DNA from 3 places in the Microbacterium sp. NPDC096154 genome. Region 3 is predicted to be linked to each of the others. Evidence: predicted binding sites of a transcription regulator. Region 3 holds the regulator's gene; each other region holds the start of a gene.
What was found. Region 3 encodes HspR, which represses chaperone genes until heat shock. Its sites were predicted from a motif close to AAGTTGAGTCNNNNNGACTCAACTT; they were not measured.

Region 1 (2,263 bases), on a different contig from region 3:
GGCGTCGTGCCGCCATCCCGGATCCACATCTCGGCGTACTGGATCGGGTTCAGCTGCTCACGCTCGACCACCCACGCCTCGAGAGGCACGGGGGAGGCGTCGACCCACGCGCGCACCCGCTCGAGGCCATCGACGCCGTCGCGCGACTCCCAGTTGCCGAGCAGCTGCGCGACTCCGCCCGGCACCAGGTGGGCCCCGACGCCACGCACCACCTGCTCGACGAGCGCGTCGCCCACCAGCCCGCCGTCGCGGTATTCGTAGCCGGGCACGCCGGTGACCCGCGGAGTGATCACGAACGGCGGGTTGGTCACGATCCGGTCGAACGTCTCCCCGGCCACGGGCTCGAACAGGCTGCCGTGGCGGGTCTCGACGTGCTCGTCGTGGTTGAGCAGCGCGTTCAGGCGGGCGAACGCCAGCGCTCGCTCCGACAGGTCGGTGGCGACGACGGACGTCGCGTATCGGCGCGCGCGCAGAGCCTGGATGCCGCATCCGGTGCCGAGGTCCAGCACTCGACCGGCGGGGGTCGGAAGCTGCAGCCCGGCGAGCGTGAGCGAGGCGCCGCCCACGCCGAGAACGTGGTCCTCCGCGAGGGCGCCGCCGCCGAGCGCCAGTTCGTCGAGGTCGCTGGCGAACCACCACTCGCCCGCCCCGTCGGTGTCGAGGTACGACTGCGGGCGGATGATCGCCCGCGGCTCGACGATGTCATCACGAAGCGCAGCCAGGCCCAGGGCCCGCAGACCCGTGGCGCCGAGCCGCGGCAGGGCTGCGTCCACGGCGGCGAGCGGCTGGGCGACCCCGAGCACGAGCAGGCGGCCCAGCGTCGCCAGGGCATCGGACCGGTCGCCGAGCCCCCGCAGCGCCGGCACGCGCAGCCCCCGGCCGATCGCGTCGTCGGCCTCGACCCCCCACGCGGCGCGCAGTGCCTCGGAACGGAAGCGCGCGGCCTGCAGGTCAGCGGCCAGCACCGCGCAGAGGTCGGGATCGGGGTTCGGGGTCACGGCACCATTCAACCCCGAACCCCTGTCCCGGTTGTGGCCCATCCGCGCCGGCGCGTGTCCCACTCCTGGCCCTTGTCGAGGGCTCTTTCCGGCGTGAAGTGGGACACGGCCCCGGCATCCGCGGGCACTGGCGCACACATCGATCCACCTCCTCACCGGGGCTTTCAGCCGATTCTTAGGATTCTTCGAGCACAGACTCTGGCACTCTCACCACGAGAGTGCTAAATCATGTATCGAGTCCTCATGACTCAGGTCTGAACCGCCACGAACAGACAGGAGGAGGATCACGATGGCGATGTTCTTCGACCCGTTCCACGAGTTCGACCGCATGGCCGAGCAGCTCTTCGACCGGCAGGGCCCCCGGGTGATGCCCATGGACCTCTACCGCGACGGTGACCACTACGTGCTGAGCGCCGACCTGCCCGGCATCGACCCGGGCAGCGTCGACATCGACGTGGACGGCCAGCTGCTCACCATCCGTGCCGAGCGCACCGCCCGCAGCGGAGAGGGCGTGAAGTGGATCACGCGCGAGCGCCCGACGGGGTCGTACCTGCGTCAGCTCAACCTGGGGCAGGGCATCGACACCGCCGCCATCTCGGCGACCTACGACAACGGCGTGCTGAGCGTGCTCATCCCGATCAGCGAGAGGGCAAAGCCCCGCAAGGTCGAGGTGCAGCGCTCGGTCGCCGGAGCGCAGGACGTCACTCCCGAGCTCACGGCGTGACCCCCGCACCCCAGGGGACCCGGATCATCCGGGTCCCCTTTCGCATGCCGGGAGATACGGCGCCGGATGTCTGGCTCCCGGCCGCGGTGTGGTCCACCTGCACGCCACCCACGTGCCGCCGACAGCCCGGCCGGAACGCCCGTGACGGCGCGAGGTTTTGCGCTGCACCTCGGCGGAGGCGCACGTCACGCGTCGCGACGAGCCCCCTCCGACGGCTCGATGGTGAAGCAGTGCGGCGCCGTGTAGCCGCGCGCGGCGAAGGCGCGGGCCGCCTCGTGGGCCACCACGTCGACCGCCTCGACCTCCACCAGAGCCACGGCCGAGCCGCCGAAGCCGCCGCCGGTCATGCGGGCGCCGAGCGCCCCCGCCTCGAGCGCGGTCTCCACGGCCAGGTCGAGCTCGGGCACCGAGATCTCGAAGTCGTCGCGCATGGAGGCATGCGAGGCGACCAGCAGCTCGCCGATGGCACGAGGGCCGGATGCGCTCAGCACCCCGACCGTGTCGAGCACGCGCTGGTTCTCGGTGACGATGTGCCGCACGC
Region 2 (2,263 bases), on a different contig from region 3:
CGAGCGCCTTGGCCAGCTCGGTCTTGCCGACGCCGGTGGGGCCGAGGAACAGGAACGATCCCGTGGGGCGGTTCGGGTCGCTGATGCCCGCGCGCGAGCGACGCACGGCGTCGGCGACGGCCTTCACGGCGTCCTTCTGCCCGATCAGGCGGCGCTCGAGCTCGGCCTCGAGGTGCAGCAGCTTCTCGGTCTCGCCCTGCAGCAGCCGGCCGACGGGGATGCCCGTCCACGACGCGATCACCTGCGCGATGTCGTCGTCGGTGACCTGCTCGTTGACCATCCGGGGCTCGTCGGCGCCCAGGTCGGCCTGCCGCTCGGCCTCGGCGAGCTGCTGCTCGAGCTGCTTGATGGTCTCGTACTGCAGACGGGAGGCCTTCGCGTAGTCAGCCTCGCGCAGCGCGCGGTCGCGCTCGGTCACGGCCTCGTCCAGGCGCTTCTTGAGGTCACCCACCCGGTTCAGGCCGCCCCGCTCGCGCTCCCATCGCGCCTCGAGGGTCTTCAGCTCGGCCTCCGACTCGGCCATCTGCTCGCGCAGCTTGGCCAGCCGCTCCTTCGACGCCGGATCCTTCTCCTTCTTCAGGGCCAGCTCCTCGAGCCGCATCCGGTCGACCTGGCGCTTGAGCTGGTCGATCTCGACGGGCGACGAGTCGATCTCCATCTTGAGGCGGCTCATGGCCTCGTCGATCAGGTCGATCGCCTTGTCGGGCAGCTGCCGGCTCGGGATGTAGCGGTTGGAGAGCGCCGCCGCCGCGACCAGCGCGCTGTCGCTGATCGTCACGCCGTGGTGCGCCTCATAGCGGCCCTTGAGCCCGCGCAGGATGGCCACCGTGTCCTCGACGCTGGGCTCGCCCACGTACACCTGCTGGAAGCGGCGCTCGAGCGCGGCGTCCTTCTCGATGAACTCGCGGTACTCGTTGAGCGTGGTGGCGCCGATCAGCCGCAGCTCGCCGCGCGCCAGCATGGGCTTGAGCATGTTGGAGGCCGCGACAGAGCCCTCGCCGCCGCCCGCGCCCATCAGCACGTGCAGCTCGTCGATGAAGGTGATCACCTGGCCCTCGGATTCGGTGATCTCCTTGAGCACGTTCTTGAGACGCTCCTCGAACTGGCCCCGGTACATCGCTCCGGCCACCAGCGCCGACATGTCGAGGCTGATGAGGCGCTTGTCCTTGAGGCTCTCCGCCACGTCGCCCGCCACGATGCGCTGCGCGAGCCCTTCGACCACGGCGGTCTTGCCCACGCCGGGCTCGCCGATCAGCACGGGGTTGTTCTTCGTGCGGCGTGTGAGCACCTGGCTGACGCGCCGGATCTCGGAGTCGCGCCCGATCACGGGGTCGAGCTTGCCCTGACGCGCCCGCTCGGTCAGGTCGATGCCGAACTGCTCGAGCGCGCTCTGCTGCTCCTGCTGCTGATCCGCCATGTGATGCCTCCCGAAGACGTCGCCGACAAACTTGAGTCTTGCTGGCTCAAGTTTAGCAACGGATGCCCGCAGGTGGCTAGATCCGGTTCGAGCGATCGCCGCCAGGCGCGCCTCCGCCGAGGGCATGTCCCACTTCTGGCCCGTATCACCCGAGGCGTGTCCCACTTCTGGCCCGTATCACCCGAGGCGTGTCCCACTTCTGGCCCGTATGACCCGCTGATTCCGGCCACACGTGGGACATGCCGCCCCGCGCCCCGCGCCCCACGCCCCGCACCCCGCACCCTCCGCCCCGCGCCTCGCGACCCGCGCCGGGCCACGCGGCTAGGCCGCCGTGGTCACCTCAGACCGCTTCGGCGGGCACGCGAAGCGGGCGCGATAGGCGGTGGGCGTCGTGCCCAGCACGCGCGAGAAGTTCTGGCGCAGCACGGCGGCCGAGCCGAAGCCGCACTCGTCGGCGATCCGGTCGAGACCCCACTCCGTGCGCTCGAGCAGGCGCTGGGCCTGGATGATGCGCTGCCGCGCGAGCCAGGCCGCGGGCGTCGTACCGTAATCGGCCTTGAACCGGCGGGCGAACGTGCGCGGTGACATGTGAGCGCGGTTCGCCAGCAGCTCGACCGTGAGGTCGCGGTGCAGGTTCTCGAGGGCCCAGTCGGCGACCGGCGCGAGCGACAGGCCCGTGTGGTCGGGCATGGGCTTCAGGATGAACTGCGCCTGCCCACCTTCGCGCTGCGGAGCGACCACCATGCGCCGCGCGATGCGATTGGCCGCCTCGGCGCCGAGCTCTTGCCTCAGCAGGTGGAGACACGCGTCCAGCCCCGCTGCGGTGCCGGCGCTCGTGATGATGCG
Region 3 (2,263 bases):
CGGCTTCGGCCGGTCCACCGGCGGCTTCCGCGGCTTCGGCGGTCCGCAGAAGGGCGCCGACGTGCGGGCGCGCACGACCATCGACTTCGTCACCGCCGCCAAGGGCGAGACCATCTCGCTGCAGAGCGAGGAGGGCAAGCCCTTCAAGATCAAGATCCCGGCCGGCGTGGCGGACGGGCAGAAGATCCGACTGCGGGGCAAGGGCCGCCCGTCGCCGGACGGCGGCGAGAACGGCGACATCGTCGTCGAGGTGGCGGTGCGACCGCATCCGGTGTTCGTGCGCGAAGGACTGAACCTGCGCGTGGTCGTGCCCGTGACGTTCGCGGAGGCGGCTCTCGGGGCCACGATCGAGGTGCCGACGCTGGGCGGCGACCCCGTCAAGCTCCGGGTCGCGCCCGGAACCCCGTCGGGCCGCGTGCTGCGCGTCAAGGGACGCGGCATCGCGTCGCAGAAGGGCACGGGCGACCTGCTGGCCGAGGTGCAGGTGGTCGTGCCGGCGCACCTCGACGACGAGGCTCGTGAGGCGCTCGCGCGCTTTGTCGAGGTGGGGCCGCAGGGCGACCCGCGCGCCGACCTGATGAGCAAGGCGCACGGCTCGTAGCCTGGGCGTGTCCCCGTTGTGGCCGCTATGGCACCCGCATTCCGGCCACAGGTGGGACACGGCGACGGCGATTAGGGCCGCAAGTGGGACATGCACCGCGACGGGAGGAGGATCGGATGAGCGACACGTACGACATCGATGAGGACGCGCCCCTCTTCGCGATCGCGGTCGCGGCCGAGCTGGCGGGCATGCACCCGCAGACCCTGCGGCAGTACGACCGCATCGGCCTGGTCGTGCCGGGCCGCACGCGTGGCGGATCCCGCCGCTACTCGCCGCGCAACATCGAGCAGCTGCGCGAGGTCGCCCGCCTGTCGGGCGAGGGCATGAGTCTCGCCGCCATCGCGCGCGTGCTGGACCTCGAGGATGAGGTGCGCGATCTGCGTCGCCGCGTCGGCGAGCTGGAATCCCGTCTGCGCCACGAGATCGAGAACCGTCCCGGCGCCCGCGTCTTCGCGGCCGGTGCGACAGGATCCGTCGTCACGCTGAGGGCCGGAACGCGCGTGCGCCGCAGCGCCGACCTGGTGCTGTGGAGGCCGCCGGAGCGATGACCCCCGTCACGTGGCAAGCCCTCGGCGAGGCCGTCCCCATCTGGCCCGGACGGGAGTGGCCGCTGGGTGCCACGTGGTCACCCGACAGCACGAACTTCGCGGTCTACGCCCCCTACGCCTCGTCCGTCGAGCTGTGCCTCTTCGACGACGCCGGCCGCGAGACCCGCCACCGGCTCACGGAGCACACGCTGGGCATCTGGCACGGCGCGCTGCCGGATGTCGTGCCCGGTCAGCGGTACGGGTTCCGGGTCGACGGTCCGTGGGATCCGAAGAACGGTCTGCGCTTCAACCCGCACAAGCTGCTGCTCGACCCGTACGCGCTCGCGACGAGCGGCACGATCATCGCCGAGCAGCCCATCTACGGATCCCGCGAGGGCGATCCGGCCGTGCGCGACGACACCGACTCGTCCGGCTACACGGCGCGCAGCGTGGTGGTCGACCGGGCGTTCGACTGGGAGGACGACCGCCCGCCGGCCACGCGCTGGCGTGACACCGTGATCTACGAGCTGCACGTCAAGGGCTTCACGAAGCTGCACGACCGCATCCCCGAGCACCTGCGCGGCACGTACGCCGGCCTGGCCCACCCGGCCGTCACCTCGTACCTGCGCGACCTCGGCGTGACGGCGGTCGAGCTTCTGCCCGTGCAGCAGTTCTTCTCGGAACCAGCGCTGCTCGAGCGGGGTCTCACCAACTACTGGGGCTACAACACGATCTCGTACTTTGCGCCCGACGCGACGTACAGCTCGTCGGGCGATCGCGGCGGCCAGGTCGCCGAGTTCAAGCAGATGGTCAAGGCGCTGCACCGCGAGGGCATCGAGGTCATCCTCGACGTCGTCTACAACCACACCGCCGAGGCCGGGCCGGAGGGGCCGACGTTGTCGTTCCGCGGTCTCGACGACCGCGGCTTCTACAAGCGCGTCGTCGCCGCGGACGGCGGATTCGACGACCGCTACTGGGACGTGACCGGATGCGGCAACACGGTGAACGCGTGGAACCCGCTGGCGCTGCGGCTCATCCTGGACTCGCTGCGCTACTGGGTGACCGAGATGCACGTCGACGGCTTCCGCTTCGACCTCATGTCGGCGCTCACACGCACGGGCTACGACGTCGACTT

Region 1: the regulator HspR is predicted to act here: its motif matches at 1,229-1,253, upstream of ABTW64_RS06990 (Hsp20/alpha crystallin family protein).
Region 2: the regulator HspR is predicted to act here: its motif matches at 1,446-1,470, upstream of ABTW64_RS06945 (ATP-dependent Clp protease ATP-binding subunit).

The regions. Positions count from the first base shown of each region.
Region 1 covers NZ_JBEOSM010000004.1:89,009-91,271, forward strand. Annotated here, with positions in the region: gene ABTW64_RS06985 (DUF7059 domain-containing protein) at 1-1,040, opposite strand, end outside; gene ABTW64_RS06990 (Hsp20/alpha crystallin family protein) at 1,288-1,722, shown strand; gene galK (galactokinase) at 1,908-2,263, opposite strand, start outside.
Region 2 covers NZ_JBEOSM010000004.1:79,233-81,495, forward strand. Annotated here, with positions in the region: gene ABTW64_RS06945 (ATP-dependent Clp protease ATP-binding subunit) at 1-1,417, opposite strand, end outside; gene ABTW64_RS06950 (GlxA family transcriptional regulator) at 1,739-2,263, opposite strand, start outside.
Region 3 covers NZ_JBEOSM010000005.1:137,014-139,276, reverse strand. Annotated here, with positions in the region: gene ABTW64_RS08870 (DnaJ C-terminal domain-containing protein) at 1-601, shown strand, start outside; gene ABTW64_RS08865 (heat shock protein transcriptional repressor HspR) at 718-1,149, shown strand; gene glgX (glycogen debranching protein GlgX) at 1,146-2,263, shown strand, end outside.